4 regions of the Desulfosporosinus sp. Sb-LF genome follow, and region 2 is predicted to be linked to each of the others. Evidence: riboswitches for the same ligand, from Rfam matches in the RefSeq annotation. Region 2 holds a riboswitch; each other region holds the start of a gene.

Region 1 (4,218 bases), on a different contig from region 2:
TACAGGCAGTACAATAACGCCACAGGATATACAAAACACGATGAACTTGGAAGGCGTTGTGGGACTTGGTGAGATGATGAGTTATACCGGCATTTTGTGTGGTGACCCGCAAACCTGCGAGAAGGTAGAGAAAACGCTTGAGGCGGGCAAGACGGTAACAGGCCATTTCCCGCTGACGGATACAGGCGCTACATTAAATGCCTATATTGCATCAGGAATCAATTGTTGCCATGAATCTACCAGTGCGCGTGAAGCTCTTGCCAAGATGCGACTTGGAATGTATGCAATGATCCGGGAAGGTTCTGCATGGGATGACCTTCCCGAAGTGATTAAGGCAATTACGGAGCACGAAATTGATACGAGACTTGCTCTGCTAGTTTCCGATGATCTACATGCAGACACCATCATAAAGCGCGGGCACATGGATTATATTATTCGCCTCGCAGTTTCCATGGGTGTGCGGCCAGTGACGGCAATACAGATGGCAACTCTTAACACCGCTTGCTGCTTCGGCATGGAACGCGATATCGGTTCGATTTCACCGGGCCGTTTTGCTGACATCAACATTTTGAGCGACTTGGGTCAGGTCAGAGTTGAAAAAGTGATCATTAACGGGGAGCTTGTGGCGGAAAAGGGCAGCCTCATCGTGCCTGTTGGAGGCTATGAATATCCGGAGCAGCTTAAAACTTCGGTGAAAATAACCCGGATTTTTTTGCCTGACGACTTTATTGTCAAAGCACCCCTCGGCGCGGAGACCGCAAGGGTAAGGGTGATCGGCGTTCATGACTCAAATGTACTGACGACCGAAATAGTTGAAGCTCTGCCGGTTAGAAACGGAGAAGTTGAGCTTGCAACAGAAAAAGACATCTGCAAGGTTGCGGTCATTAACAGGCATAAGCCGGATGGTGGAATAAGCGTTGGTTTTGTTCATGGCTTTGGTCTGAAAAAGGGCGCGGTTGCGTCAACCTACGCGCATGATGCCCACAACCTGATTGTGCTGGGGTTGAATGACGTCGATATGGCTTTTGCGGTGAATACATTAGTTGAATGTTCCGGTGGCATGACGGCGGTCCAAGGTGAAAAGGTTCTCGCACTTTTAAAAATGCCGATAGCCGGACTAATGAGCGATTTATCTGCGCAGGAGGTTGCTAATGCTCTCGGTGAGCTTTCCGATGCGTGGGCAGCTCTCGGATCCCCGCTTGCTTCGCCCTTTATGACCATGTCGCTGATGTCGCTTGTTGTGATTCCCGAAATTAGGATAACGGACAAAGGCCTTATCAATGTATACAACAACAGTTTTACAACGCTTTTTGTAGATTAAAAATGCATCCGAACGAGAATGGATTGACATTTATTTAAACATTGTTGCATAATATAACAACTTGATAATTATGATAGAGGTGCAGTTATTAAGACTAAGCACACTAAGCGATCCAGCTATGAGGTGTGCCGAAAGGAATGATTGCCGAAGTAAAAGGCTGCGGTATAAGGACTTTTACTGGTTGTGTATTTAATATGTACATAACTGTCACCTAGACGTTGGGTGGAGCACTATCTCTTAAAGATTCGCTTAGATACTTAAGCAGTTTAGGAGTGCGCTCTTTAGACTGCTTTTTTATTATTTATAAATCATTGAAATAGGAGGAGAACATTAGTGGCAGAGAAAGTATTACCTTTTACCAAGGAACAGCTGGAGACAATGATCGAGCAATACGGTTCACCGTTTCATATTTACGATGAACGGGCCATTCGGAAAAATGCCCGTAAGTTAATTGAAGCTTTTAGTTGGGCACCTGAATTCAAAGAGTATTTTGCAGTTAAAGCAACACCTAACCCATATATCCTTAAAGTCTTGCGTGAGGAAGGATTCGGAGCAGACTGTAGTTCAATGGCAGAACTTATTTTAGCTGAAAAGGCCGGAATTTTTGACGAAAATATTATGTTTTCCTCGAACAATACTCCTGTTCACGAATATAAAAAGGCCAAAGAATTAGGCGCAATCATTAATCTCGATGACATAACTCAGATCGATTATTTAGAAAAATATCTCGGTATGCCTAAAATCATTTCGTTTCGCTATAATCCTGGTCGTTTGCGCGATGGGGGAAATGCGATTATTGGTAAACCAGCTGACGCTAAATATGGTTTAACAAAGGCTCAAATCTTTGAAGCCTATCAAATTGCCCGAGAAAAGGGAGTAGAACGCTTCGGGATCCACACGATGATTATATCCAATGAACTTGATTCTAAGTATTTTATTGAGACTGCCAGTATGATGTTTAAGCTTATAGGGGAAATATACGAGAAGTTAGGAATAAGAATTGAATTCGTTAATTTGGGCGGGGGTATTGGAATCCCTTATCGACCAGAACAAGAACCAGTTAGCTTGGAGGCTGTAAGTAGAGGGATAAAGAGCACTTACGATAAATTGATTGTGGATAAGGGATTGGACCCTTTGAAAATCGCCATGGAGAGCGGACGGATGATCTTGGGTCCCTATGGTTATTTAGTAACTAAAGTATTGCATAAGAAAGAAATATATAAAAATTATGTAGGGTTAGATGCCTGTATGGCCGACTTAATGCGCCCCGGGCTCTATGGGGCTTATCACCACATAACGGTGATGGGGAAAGAAGATTGGCCGTGTGATTACATTTATGATGTTACAGGGGGCTTGTGTGAAAATAACGACAAATTTGCGATAGATAGGGCATTACCCAGAATGGATATTGATGATATTGCCGTTATCCATGATACGGGAGCACATGGTCATGCTATGGGATTTAACTATAATGGTAAATTACGCTCGGCAGAGTTACTTCTCAAGATGGACGGTAGTGTTGAAATGATCCGGCGGGCGGAAACGATTGAAGACCTTTTTGCTACCTTGGATTTTTCAGGTTTAGAGGATTAAATCTTAAAATGAATTGTTGAAATTTAAAGAGGCTGTCTCAAAATGATGTCTATGGCATCACAAAAAGGCAGCCTTTTTATACAATTTTAAGCTTCCCTCAGGACATTACGACAACTCGGTGATTTTGATTTTAACTCATATAAAATACTTATGTTTTGGCTATAAGATGAACATTAAGGATGCCTTACGAAAAACGATAGGTCCAGAAAGATTCGCTCTGGAGCATGTGACTGAACTGGTTTTTGGAGGACTGTTCCCTGAGTGGTTCACTCGCGATACGAGCCAGAAACATTTGGGATTGTGATCGATGGGCCTGCACCGCAGCCAGCTTTAATTCTGACACGGATGAAATATCGTTGACGATATCCGGTGGTCCAAGCACTCCTTCACAGTCGCGTGCAAAAGCATGGGCATATACGATAGGACGCTCATGAACGGAAAGACGAGAAATAGCACGGATCGTAACCTCTCCAAGAGCATTATGATCCGGATGCACCGCATAGCCAGGATAGTGTGTAAGGACTAGGGTTGGACGAATCTCCCGGAGAGTCCGTTCAATCCTATCGCACAACAGATCTGGGTCTTCAAATTCAATCGTTTTATCCCGTAACCCGAGTTTAATGACACGTTGAATGCCGATCGCCTCACAAGCTTCAGCTAACTCTGCTTCCCGAATCTTCGGCAGCGACTCTCGAGTAGCAAAGAACGGTTTTCCCATATTACGACCCATTTGCCCCAGAGTAGCACAGACATAAGTGACAGGAACCCCTGATTTGGCGAAGAGCGCTATGGTTCCGCCACATCCAAACGTTTCGTCGTCTGGATGGGGGAAAATTACGAGAACATGTTGTTCCAAAGAATGATTCCTCCCACGTTAATCATAATTTCACTGATAACTCTAAACACCCGTATAAAGCGGGTGATGCGACGAGTTTACAATTCAAACGGAGAAAAACTGAGTTCCATCGACACAGCCAGTCGTCCCTCTTGATCATGACCGGCAAGCAATAGCTGAGCTTCTTGCTCTATCTCAAAATCGGTCAGTCCTTCCGCGTAAACCCAGCCGAGTTCCGTCTTGAGTCCGACGCGGTACGGACCGTCACCCGTGATGATCCCTCGTCCAAAGCAGATGCGACCATTGCGAATATACGCACCAACGGTCATCTTACTCTCTTGGCTATGGACCGCATATGCTCCGTTTGTCGTCTCAAGGTGGAGATACACTTCGCGGTTGAGAAAAATGTCCAGCGCAGGTTGTACAATCGATTTATCTATTGGTTTCATGAACTATCCACCACCTCAAC
Region 2 (4,218 bases):
GTCAATATAACTACATATAGCCACCGACTGTGCTGGAAGCTCATGAATAGAAGAAAAATACAAATAACATCCAATCCCTGTATTAACAACCCCGAGAAATAAAATCAGTATAATATTTGTACCGGATATAGAAATTGTCCCTTTGTGCATCAGCAAGGTGTAAAGAGTAACTACTGCACAGGCAGTAACAAGTTGAACGAGGGTAATTTCAAGTCCGTTAAGTTTTTCCACCTTTTTATTCGAAATTATCATTGTGGCATAAAGCAATGCAGAAATTATTCCACACATAAGTCCCCAAGACATACCCTCTGTTAAAAAATCCGAACCGTTGACGAACACCATACCCAAAGCAACCATGATAATACCGATCATTTTGCTTACTGTCATTTTTTCATGGAATATGAAAGGCGCAACTGCTATTACAATTACCGGCCCACAATAATATACAAGTGTTGCAGTACTGACACTAGTTAGCCGATAAGCCTCAAATAAAAATATCCAACTTAACCCCATAGAGATACCAGAACCCAGCAGATAGACCCATTGCCTTTTTATTTGCTCAAATTGTGGTCTTTTCCGCCCTAATATGAAAACGAGTCCTAATACCAAGCTGCCAATAATGGTTCTTGAAAATACAATTTCAGAACTGCTTAGCATAATATGACTGGCCACTATGCCATTTGAACCAAAAATGAGTAGAGACACTATATATTTCACATATGATTTCGTCATTTATTCTTGCTTCCCTTTCGTAGTAACCTAATAATACTTCTTTGGAAGTCCCTCTTTTTTTAGGCTGCCAGAGATACTTGTCTAAACCTTTCAGACAAATTACACTTTAAAGTCATGGGCACCCTTCCTTAAATAAAAAGGCCCCGCTATGAACGATGCCTAATGTGCCCAGAAATGCCGAAAAGTCCAGTATTGCTGGACTTTTAATTGCATCAATAGTTGAGTTATGTATTGAGATGATAAGGCTAAACCGCAATCTTTGATACAATTTAATGATGCACTCGGCTATTAAATAAAGGGGGTATTTGCATTTTTGAGTGTGCATTTTTGCGGGTTATAAGAAGAATGTGTCATAACTTTATGCACAAATCTCTAAAGTCCTGAGCGAATTAACTTCACCATATTAAATCTAAAAACCTTCCTTAAACGTTTAATCCATGTGTTCTCATAAGAGAGACCAACTTTTCACGGTTTGTATCCTCCATTGTTGTGAGAGGCAATCTGAGATAATCCTTGCAGAAACCCATAGCTGCCATAGCAGCCTTGACCGGAATAGGGTTTACTTCACAAAACAGTGCGTCTATAAGGGTATAAAGTTTACATTGCTGCTCTGCACTGCCGGCAATGTCACCATTAAAGAAACGGGTGCAAATCTCACGTGTCTGTGCAGGCATAATGTTTGAAAGTACAGAAATGCCGCCAACTCCACCAAGCGCCATAAGTGGAACTATCTGATCGTCATTGCCTGAATACAAATCAAGCTTGCCACGCACACGCGCCATCGTTTCAACAACTTTTGAAATGTTGCCATTTGCTTCTTTAATCCCTACTATGTTTTCGTGTTCAGCTAATACCTCGTAGGTTGCAGGCTCAATATTTATACCTGTCCTTGAAGGCACATTATAGAGAATGATAGGCTTTGTACTTTTGTCGGCAATTTGAGTAAACATTTTAATCAGGCCTTTTTGCGTAGCCTTGTTGTAATAAGGAGTAACTACGAGCATTGCATCCGCACCTGCTTCGCAGGCAAAACGAGTGAGGTCATGCGCATATTCGATGTCATTGCTACCTGTGCCCGCAATAATCGGCACTCTGCCTTCTGCGTGCTGAACTGCAAATGTAATTGCTGCTCTGTGCTCGGCGTCAGTTAGGGTCGACGCTTCACCTGTGGTTCCACAAATCACCAGAGCATCAATCTCTTCTGCAATTTGCCAATCGATCAATTTGCCAAACTGCTCATAATTAATTCCTGTTTCGTCCAGAGGAGTGATAAGAGCGGTGGCGATACCTTTGAAAACAGTGTTCTTTTTCATGTTAATTCCACGTCTCCTTTTATAAAAAAAATAGCTGACGGAATCAGCTACTAAATTACCTTATATGATTTTTCAATCATACTGTAATATAGATAGCTCTCCGCAAACGCGACAGTTGAACAAATCTTATTTTGTTCATCCAGCCAGTCCCCACGTAAAGGGGACCAACTTCGGCATCTACACCTTTCACCGAAGCTACGGTCTTACGTAAACCTTAACAACTTCGGGTACTGATTGTACGATGCACCTCTATCATTTTATTTAGTCTATTCATATTCCTTATACTTGTCAAGCCCAAATTAGAGGCACAAAGAGCGGTGCTGGACAGTATTTCACCAGTGCCGTATAAGTAAAATTAGTATACGACATAATTTGCTTACTTATCATTTTCTTTTTTAATCTGTTCTTCTATCTGCTGTTTTGCTTCTGGAGACAATGCATCCATTAGATAATTACGGTCTCTTCTCTGTATTTTCTGATATTCCTGATATATTCTTTTATTAGCCTCTTCGATCTCAGCCTTCAGTTCTCTGGCGGATAATAAGGCACATCCTGCCCCCCTGATAATGATCTGCTGTAAACCGTCTGACGTTGCAACTGTGATATTATATTTTTTTTGATTATCATGGGCAAATTTTTCAATATACTGGTCCGCCGTTTGAGCCTCCTTGGTATATACCATATGGATATTATGATAGTCGATTACTTCCTCAAGGTGCCCCTGAACACGGTAAGCATCAAATACAACGATAATCCGACATTTTCGAATCCCCTGATAATTACTTAAAGTATCAAGTAATTTCATCCTTGCGCCGTCCATATTATCATCTACAAGCTCTTTCAGCTCAGGCCATGCATGAATAATATTATAGCCGTCAACAAGGAGATACTCTTCTTGGGTTTCCTTCTGTCTGCCGACATAGGTAACTGGTTCATAATAACTTTCGAGGGCTGTCTTGCGTCTTTTCCAGACAGACTTCTTCCCTTGGTTCGCATAGAAGGTGTTATTGATAATTTGGTCAATCTCATCTAAACTGATCCACTTCTCTTCTTTGTATGGGGCCTGGTTTTGGGCTGTTTCTTTCGATAAATCGTCTTTTTTCTGAAGATAGCTTTCAACATGCATGTAGTCCTTTACTTTATCCCAATCCACCAAAAAGCCTGCACCATGTGCACAAAATACCGAAGCTGTCGGATTTCCTGTGTCTCTTTCAGAATCATATCCGATATTTTCTATGACCTCTAACCCATTATGGCATGGTTCGTACCCTTTCAGGCTACAAAACAACCTGCCAAGACCTTTGGTGTAGGCAACTACCTCTTTCTGATAATTCCTCATGGTAATAACAGGGGCGCTCCCCACAAGAACTGCCATCTCGCCATTTGTCTGTGATATTTCGTATGTGCCATGCATTTTCTCAATGTCAGTCATAGCTCTTCCAACCATTTTCACAGGCAGTTCCAGTTGAAAGGCATAATATGGCTCCAACAATATGGATTCTGCCTCCATTAAGCCCTGGCGCACTGCACGATAGGTAGCCTCCCTGAAGTCACCGCCTTCGGTATGCTTATTGTGCGCTCTACCTGAGACTAACGAAATTTTCATATCTGTAATCGCTGACCCTGTTAGAACTCCTTTGTGAGCTTTTTCTTCCAGATGAGTTAAAATGAGTCTTTGCCAGTTTCTACCTAAGCTATCCTCACTGCAGTCTACCCCAAATTGCAGACCACTGCCCGGCTCACCAGGCTCCAATAACAGGTGGACCTCCGCATAATGCCGTAATGGTTCAAAGTGCCCTACCCCTTCTACTACATTGGCAATCGTCTCTTTATACACAATCCTTCCAGCATCGAAGGCTACCTCAACACCAAAACGGCTTTGTATAAGGCTCTGTAAAATTTCAATCTGCACTTCTCCCATGATCTGTGCCTGTATTTCCTGTAACTGCTCATCCCAGACAATATGAAGTTCCGGCTCCTCTTCTTCAATCTGACGCAGCTTGGGAATCATCACTCTTGGGTCACAGCCTTCCGGAAGTATAATCTGATAGAACAGTACGGGTTCCAATACTGGTGTATTTGAAGCTTCCTCTCTCCCTAAGCCTTCTCCCGGTCTGGTTTGGCTGAGACCTGTTACTGCGAATAGAGAACCTGCTTCTATCTCATTCACTGC
Region 3 (4,218 bases), 250 kb from region 2:
AACTTAAGGGAGGACAACGGGGAGCATAAAAAGTGTATAGAGGCATTTTGAGAACTGAAAGGTTCTCTTTTCTTTCATTCCGAAGGATTTAATACCGTCTTGTTTCTTCCTAATCTTTAGTCGAAAACTGCATATAGTGAGGAAAGATAAATATACGAGTAAAAGTAATGAGTGAAGTGGCGGTTTTTTGATCGAAGGGGGAGAGGCTAGGGTGACAGAGAGGCATTATTTGGGCATTGATATAGGCGGAACAAATATTGTTTACGCAGTTGTTACTGCTGATGGGAAATTGATCAGGGAGCAGAGAATGAAGACAAATCCAGCGCGTAGGGCTTCCGAAATATTACATGAGGTGTTAACGGCTAGCCAAGTGTGGATCCAGCAAGATTCCTTGATTATGTCGGTAGGCATCGGGCTGCCTGGAATTGTAGATGCTGAACGCGGGATTGCCCGAAATTGTCCGAATTTAGGATGGACCGATGTCGATGTCATAGCACCGGTCCAAGAGAATTTGGCGGTTCCGGTGCTCTTGGAAAACGATGTACGTTGTATGGCTTTAGCTGAAAGGTCATTTGGGGCTGCACGTGGCACGGATGATTCGATTTGCATTGCATTAGGAACGGGTATTGGTTCAGGGATTTTTGTACGAGGGGAATTATTGAGAGGAACATGTGGAGCTGCAGGTGAAGTTGGACATATGACGATTATCCCAGTTGGTGGGGCGCAATGCGGCTGTGGAAATACAGGGTGTTGGGAAACGCTTGCTTCTGGTTCAGCGATCGTAAGGCATGCACGATGCGCGCTAGAACACGCTCAAAGGTTCAATATTCCAACAGCTTTAAAGGAGCCTCTGGATGGAATTAAGGTTGCAGATGCTGCACGAGAATGGGACTCGGTCGCTGTTGCTGTGCTCCAAGAGGCTGGAAGATTCTTGGGAATTGGGCTTGCTAATCTTGTCAATTTGTTTAATCCAGAATGTGTCGTCCTTGGAGGAGGAATGGCTTTAGCAGGGGATGCGTTGTTTATCCCTGCTCAGCAAGAAATGTTACGAAGAGTAATGGTCAATCCCATTCATAACGTGCGAATAATTCCAGCAGAACTTGGTAGCTCCGCTGGTGCCATTGGAGCTGCAGTATTAGGTCTAGTAAAAGGTGCCTAATGTAGTTGGGAAAACAAATGTTTGGAGAATATTGACCTCTTTGAAGAAATCTGGTATCATTAATGGCAATTATATAATGCCTCATCTCTTTGGAGGTGTGGTAGAGGCGCGAATGACAAGAGTACTGTGGAGAAAGTTGCGGAAACTGATGAACCCATAGGAAAGGGGATTTCGCCGAAGCCCAAAAAGCCGCAATTTTTGGCGCTGGGTCTGTAGTGAAGAACTGCAGGACTGTCACGCGATGCTTAGAGTCATCGTGTGGAGAACTACTCCCAACAGAGAAGAGGGTCATTGTAGCGTGCATAGTGTACGGTAACGGAGGACCTCCTTCTGTTGCCGTTTTTATTTTTTGGAATGTAAGATTGATTTTTAGGAATAGGGAGGAAGAAAAATGAAGTTGCACGGTACACAAAGAGTGAATGAGCAGGGACATTTAGAAATTGGTGGATGTGACACGGTGGAATTGGCAAAACAATTTGGAACACCGCTCTACATTATGGATGAGGCGCATATGCGGGATATTTGCCGACAGTATTACCGTTCGTTTGTTGAAGACTTAGAAAATGCGGAAGTTATTTATGCTTCCAAAGCGTTTTCAACGCTGGCTATGTGTCGGATTATTGATAGTGAAGGACTGGGCTTAGATGTTGTTTCTGGAGGAGAACTCTATACGGCACTTCAAGCTGATTTTCCAGTGGCACGAATTTATTTTCATGGCAATAATAAATCCCGAGAAGAATTAACAATGGCTATCAAAGCTGGGGTTGGGCGAATTGTCGTGGATAATTTTTATGAGATGAGTGTATTAAATGATCTGGCCCAAGAATTGAATCTTCGAGTAGATATCCTCCTTCGTGTAACACCGGGAATTGAGGCACATACCCATGAGTACATTCAGACTGGTCAGATTGATTCGAAATTTGGTTTTACATTGCCAGATGGTACAGCAGATCGAGCGTTTGATTTAGCATTGTCCTACTCCAATCTCGTTGTCAAAGGGATTCATGCTCATATCGGGTCGCAAATCTTTGAACTAGATTCTTTCAGACATGAAGTTCAGATCATGATTAACTATATGGCAGATATCAATGGACGAACAGATTTCCTTCTTCAGGAATTGAATCTCGGTGGAGGATTTGGGATTTATTACGCGACTGGGGATGATCCCGCGCAGATTTCAGACTATGCTAAAACGGTTGAAGACGCTTTAGAGGATGCCTGTCGAAAACGGAATTTCCCGCGTCCTAAAATTATTGTTGAACCAGGCCGTTCAATCGTCGGGACGGCCGGAACTACCTTGTACACTATAGGTTCTATAAAAGAGATTCCTGGAGTTCGAAAATATGTTGCAGTTGATGGTGGCATGGCAGATAATCCGAGGCCTGCGCTGTATCAAGCCCGTTATGAGGCGGTTCTAGCCAACCAAGCAGTGGAAGAAACAACCGAAACTGTTTCCGTTACCGGAAAGTGTTGTGAGTCAGGTGATATGCTAATTTGGGACATCGAGTTACCTAAAGCCAAAGCTGGTGACCTACTCGCTGTTTCTTGTACTGGTGCTTATAACTATTCCATGTCATCAAATTATAATCGTCTTACTCGGCCAGGAGTGGTTCTCGTGGAGGAAGGTTATGCAGATGTGATCGTGAAACGTGAAACGCATTCGGATTTGCTGCGAAATGATGTTTTGCCTGCACGGTTGAACTATTTGAAAATGGCAAGTCGATAGTATTATAAGGAATGAAGAAAAGGGTCCGTGTGCGTTGTATGATGCCTACGGACTCTTTTTCGTTTATCGTCTTTGCGGACGAACAATCACTAGATCAAGAGCAACTAATATAAGAGTTGCAATTAAAATTAGGGATAATCCTCGAGAGGAGACCGTGGGTGCACAAGAAAGGGGAGAAATAGTATAAGAAGAGAAAGGGATCATTGAAGAAGCCGAACGGCTAGGAACCGCGGGATAGTATGGGAGGTATTGAGGATAGACAGGCAATGATGATGGATGAGTGAATCTGGACTGAAGCGTATAGGGAGAAGGATGAGGGAGAAACAAATTTGTTGGCTGTGGACCGGAAACTTGCTGAGTAGGGCGAGTAGGGTGAGTTGTCGGAGAAGAAGGCAGGGAATTTTGATGGAAGAGTAGAGGACCTCGTAATACCGGTGTATAGCCACGGGTGTGACCGGGATTCAATGTTAGCCCCCCTTTTCGATAAAATTACTAGTTTGGGCAACTCGTTTCTTAATCCTATGACAAAGAGAGGCCGTGCATAATCAGACACAGCCTCTACCTATTGCTATGGATGGGCATAGGTAGGCTACTCCTCAGAATTGACCCTGTGTTTGCGGAAGAGCCCCACAGATTCAGTTTCTGGTGCCCAAGTTTCGTTGTCATAAGGATTTTCTGGAGATTCCCAAGGGGATGAAGTTCGTTTGTGGAAAAATTTCCTCATAAGATTACTAGGCGTAGAAATATCAAGTGGTTCAGAAGTATTTTCAAGAGAATCGTTAGAAGTAATTTTGGATTCAGCTGGGATTGTGTCTAAAAATTGGGTTGAAGTTTTCTTGGAGAATATTGTTTTAAGAAAGTACATGTAGGACCCCTCCTTATATTTACATTATATGTAAAATATTCTTGAGTGCTACCTTTATTATTAATGGATGTAGCAAGATTATATGGCGCGAAGTTGAAAGAAGGAGTAAATCCTGTTTTTAGACTCATAGAGAATCTAGTGGGTGTCGAATCTGAATAGCTCCTTCGTTTAAAAAGCGACGAGGGAGTTATTTTTTTCTAAAAAAGTTAGTTAAAACCTAGAATATTTCTGCGGAGATTGTCTGATGCTAAAGAAAAAGTATTTGCAAGGAGTGGGCTCGGATGCAGAAAAAGAAAGATAGCAAAACGATTCTCCGGGTCTACAAGGCATACAAAAGACCCATGCTTCTTGGTTTTTTTCTTGGAATCAGCTTAGTTTGCGGTAGTGTCCTTGTGAGTCAAGTAGTGGGAAATGAAAAACAGGCCATTATTCAAGCCACTAAGCATGGAGGGGGAGATGAGAGACAGG
Region 4 (4,218 bases), on a different contig from region 2:
GGCGTCCGTTAAAAGGTCATCAGTGAATTCTTTCATGTGTTTTGTATAAGTTTCGCCGTTTTGGTCAATTAATTGCTGATGAAATTCCTCATAAGTAAACACTCGCACATCCCAAGGGATAGGCTGATAGGTTTCCCCACTTAGTTCACAATAAGCCTTATAACGTTCTATAAAAGTCTCTAAAGCCCTCTCAAAAGCAATTTCTGCGTGGTGTTTGAGCTTATCTAGGACATCTTTTGGGCTCCATGAATAAATAAAGAAGTTATAGTAAACGTAAGCAGACAGAGCGGTTTGAACGGTATAGGAAGGTTTTAAGTCTGTTTGCTTTAGTGAGACCGGAGGAGCAGGTGTCTCACCATAGGCCTTGTCACTGAGGAACGGGTTGTAGTTAATTTCTCGAGTGAGTTCGGCAGCAAGAAAATTGGGATCAAGTCCTTCGAAACAAGAACCAACATGAGTTTCCTTCCCAGTAATGAAGAAGGAAGGCAAGAGTTTTCCGACGGTTCCTTTGTAGATATATCGATTTTTATCTCCATCATACCTGGGGGAGACAAAATCTGCGTTGATTGCCGCAATATAACGAAAACGATAGCTCTCTTTCCATTGTTTCAGTACCTTTAAAGCAGAAAGAATGCCGTGGGAGCTGTCCTCTTCATCGCACTCCGCGATGAGTAAGAGGTTCCCGGCTAAGGTCTCTGGGTGTTCTGAATAGTGTTTTAGCAAATAAATGTGACTGGCTAAGCCACCTTTCATATCCAAGACCCCGCGACCGAACAGCCATTTGTCAGAGTTTAAGTGTTGCTCAACTATAGCCGGGAGTTTTTCCGACTTATATGCAGTCTCTAATGCCTCAGGATTACACGCAACATTTTTTAACTGGGCATAGTCGTCAATTCCGACAGTATCAAGATGCCCCATTAAAATAACTGTATCGGTCGATACTTTTTTAGTCCCTTGCACAAAAGCAATCACGTTATAGCGTTCGATTTCATCGTCAACAGTGCGAGCTAACACCAAATGCTCTGGGTTGGCAACAAAATAAGGAAATGCTTCTAACATATGATGGATGCTAGTTGCCATATCCTTTTCACCAGAAGTATTAACAACGCTAGGAACCTTAACTAATTCTTTGGTAATCTTCAATACATCATCAAGACACTTTAACATATAAATAGTTCTCCTTTTTTAGCGCATTCTATCATCAAATAAGCTACTAGGTACTTGTCGTAAATCATCAGCCTTTATGTATCGACTTTTGTTGAATTCTGTTAAATTATATAATATACATACTTATAAGAGCAAATCAAGTCTTGATTTGCTCTTTATTTCAGACTATAATCGAGATGTTAGAATTCCATAAGTTTCCTCGCCTAGTTTTCAGGTGAGGTAGAGGTCGCAGCTTATAAAAGTAGTTTGCTTGAGGCTCAGCACAGCCATGGAAAGTGAACGAAAGGATACGTTGCCGAAGTTTCTATACGTTGCTGTGTATAGGGGCTGGGATTGTTTCCAAATAGGGGCAAGACTGTCACAGCCGGCATGCCAATCCGCTGTGGAGAGCTATCTTCGATGAAGGTATTAGGCGCAGGGGATGAACTGTCACCTTTTCAGGTGCTTACTTTGTGCTTAATCCTCCTTCGAACAAAAAGGGGGATTTTTATTTTTGTAAGTGTGTTTAAGGTTATGCAAGAATCAGAATAACTTGGGAGGATGAAAAGAAATGAGAAAAACTAAAATGAACGTTAAAAAAGTTGTAGCAATTGCCATAGCGGGGATGATGTTACTATCGCTGAGTGGATGTGGCTCCAAACCGCAAACAGCTAAGGAAAGCGCCTCAACACCGACCACACAAGCGCAAACCGTAAAAACCATTCAAGAAGGCTCGTTAACCTTTGCTATGACTGGACTTTACAAACCGCTAAACTATAAAAAAGACGGGGAATTAGTTGGCTTTGACGTAGAAATCGGAAACGAGGTAGCCAAAAGAATTGGATTAAAGCCCAATCCGGTGACGAATCCATGGGAAACCATTATTCAAGGCCTCAAAGGTAACAAGTATGATGCTATTATCGCAAGTATGACGGCTACTCCAGAACGTGCGCAACAAATCGACTTCTCTGATCCTTACTATATTTCTGGGGCTCAAATCTTTGTTGCGGAAGGGAACACGACTATCAAGACTAAAGACGATCTAAAAGGTAAAGTAATCGGAGTTATTCAGTCTAGCACTTGGAAAGACCTTGCGGAAAAGTACACAGACAAAATCAAGCCCTACTCCAGTGACGTTTTTGCTCTTCAGGATCTACCCTCTGGTCGAATTGATGCGGTCATTACCGATAAAATTGTAGGGATATCGGCTATCAAAGAACAAGGTTTGAAGCTCAAACCAATTGACTCTGTGCTCACTGAAGATAAAATTTGTATTGGTATTAACAAGGGTAATCCAGAACTCATGAAGAAATTAAACGACGCCATCAAAGGTATGGTAGCGGATGGTACGTATGCAAAAATTAGTGACAAATGGTTTGGCTATAACGTTTTGAAGTAATTGTCGAGTTTCCAGAGTCTTTATGCCAATCAAGTTGAAGTAACTACAGTGCGCGTTCATCGCGCACTGTATATTGAAGGGGTCGAAACGAATGAATTTCCTACACAATATCTCATCAATTTTTCAACATCATGGGATGGCGTTCATAAAGGCGACTGGTATTACGGTTTCTCTGACTGCGGTCTCATTGATTATTGCTACCTTTATCGGTTTAATCTTTGCGTTTTTTAAAATTTCTCATAATAAAGTTTTACAAAAAATTGCGGATATTTATATTGGCTTAGTTCGTGGTACTCCCTTGATTGTACAGCTAATGTTTCTATACTATGGGATTTCCAGCGTTTTGGTACTCCAGGATTTTACGGCTGGGGCACTAGCTCTAGGTATCCATTCAGGGGCCTATATCGCGGAGATTTTTAGAGGGGCCATTCAATCCATTGACAAAGGTCAACTGGAAGCGGCTCGTTCACTTGGAATGCCTTATCCTTTGGCAATGCGGCGAATTGTATTTCCCCAGGCTTTTAAAAGAGCAATTCCCTCCTTGGGGAACCAGTTTATTATAGGTCTTAAAGATTCTTCGTTGGTGGCCTATATCGCAGTAACAGAACTATATAATACCGCTTTATCTGCGCAGGGCGAAAACTACATGCCCTTTGAGACCTATTTTGTTGTGGGACTTTACTATCTAGCTCTCGTATTGATCTTTACCTTTATTCTTAATAAGATTGAGGCCCGCCTTGATACCTCAAAAGCAGGGAGGGTGACAGTGGCATGATTAAAGTGACAAAATTAGAAAAGTCGTTTGGCAGTCTTCAGGTTCTACAAGATGTTGATCTGGAAGTTAAGAATAATGAAGTGGTTGTACTCATCGGCCCTAGTGGTTCCGGTAAAAGCACACTTTTGCGTTGTCTCAACTTTTTAGAGATTCCTAATGGCGGTCAAATTAGCATAAACGGACAGCTTGTGAATCCGCATAAGACCGATCTGAATATGATTCGTGAACACATGGGCATGGTGTTTCAGCATTTTAACCTTTTTCCCCATAAAACCGTGATCGAAAACCTTATGGAAGCTCCCATCTACGTCAAGAAGAAGCATAAGGCTGAGACCCGAAAAAAGGGTTTAGAGCTTTTAGCGAAGGTTGGCCTGGCAGAAAAGGCGGAACATTATCCGGAACAATTATCAGGTGGGCAAAAGCAACGGGTTGCCATTGCCAGAGCCCTTGCCATGGAGCCGGACGTGATGCTCTTTGATGAACCAACATCCGCTTTAGATCCAGAGCTTGTCGGGGAAGTTCTTTCAGTAATGCGAGATCTGGCGAAGGACGGAATGACTATGGTTATAGTGACCCATGAAATGGGCTTTGCCAAAGAAGTCGCGGATAGAGTACTCATGCTTTCCGAAGGTAAAGTGATCGAGGAAGGGCATCCGACAGAGTTTTTTGGGAATCCCAAACATGAAAGAACCAAACGTTTTCTGAACCAGGTGTTATAAGTTTTTGTTCATAAAGGGCCCTGGCTTAAGTGGAATAAATCTACTTGAGTCAGGGCCCTTCGTTTTGATTTGGACATTGCGTTTTACTCAATTCTTTAATCCGTAGGCAAATGTGTTGTTAGAAAATAACCAGCGACACCAACGCTCCGGCGATGATGATCCACAGCGTATCGATCTTG

The links. Region 2 has a riboswitch for lysine ahead of dapA (4-hydroxy-tetrahydrodipicolinate synthase). Riboswitches for the same ligand answer to the same signal wherever they lie in the genome.
Region 1: another riboswitch for lysine. It lies ahead of lysA (diaminopimelate decarboxylase); the one in region 2 lies ahead of dapA (4-hydroxy-tetrahydrodipicolinate synthase).
Region 3: another riboswitch for lysine. It lies ahead of lysA (diaminopimelate decarboxylase); the one in region 2 lies ahead of dapA (4-hydroxy-tetrahydrodipicolinate synthase).
Region 4: another riboswitch for lysine. It lies ahead of E4K68_RS13415 (ABC transporter substrate-binding protein); the one in region 2 lies ahead of dapA (4-hydroxy-tetrahydrodipicolinate synthase).

What each region holds. Positions count from the first base shown of each region.
Region 1 covers NZ_SPQR01000004.1:176,960-181,177, reverse strand. The annotation lists gene ade (adenine deaminase) at 1-1,321, shown strand, start outside; lysine riboswitch at 1,388-1,562, shown strand; gene lysA (diaminopimelate decarboxylase) at 1,655-2,914, shown strand; gene bshB2 (bacillithiol biosynthesis deacetylase BshB2) at 3,099-3,770, opposite strand; gene E4K68_RS07280 (YojF family protein) at 3,848-4,198, opposite strand.
Region 2 covers NZ_SPQR01000001.1:415,689-419,906, reverse strand. The annotation lists gene E4K68_RS02065 (DMT family transporter) at 1-732, opposite strand, end outside; gene dapA (4-hydroxy-tetrahydrodipicolinate synthase) at 1,155-2,045, opposite strand; lysine riboswitch at 2,131-2,305, opposite strand; gene E4K68_RS02055 (TetM/TetW/TetO/TetS family tetracycline resistance ribosomal protection protein) at 2,422-4,218, opposite strand, start outside.
Region 3 covers NZ_SPQR01000001.1:165,043-169,260, forward strand. The annotation lists gene E4K68_RS00835 (acyl-CoA dehydratase activase) at 1-29, shown strand, start outside; gene E4K68_RS00840 (ROK family protein) at 212-1,159, shown strand; lysine riboswitch at 1,253-1,436, shown strand; gene lysA (diaminopimelate decarboxylase) at 1,551-2,885, shown strand; gene E4K68_RS00850 (hypothetical protein) at 3,475-3,750, opposite strand; gene E4K68_RS00855 (LCP family protein) at 4,032-4,218, shown strand, end outside.
Region 4 covers NZ_SPQR01000008.1:106,391-110,608, forward strand. The annotation lists gene E4K68_RS13410 (M20/M25/M40 family metallo-hydrolase) at 1-1,167, opposite strand, end outside; lysine riboswitch at 1,380-1,568, shown strand; gene E4K68_RS13415 (ABC transporter substrate-binding protein) at 1,718-2,545, shown strand; gene E4K68_RS13420 (amino acid ABC transporter permease) at 2,637-3,320, shown strand; gene E4K68_RS13425 (amino acid ABC transporter ATP-binding protein) at 3,317-4,039, shown strand; gene chrA (chromate efflux transporter) at 4,158-4,218, opposite strand, start outside.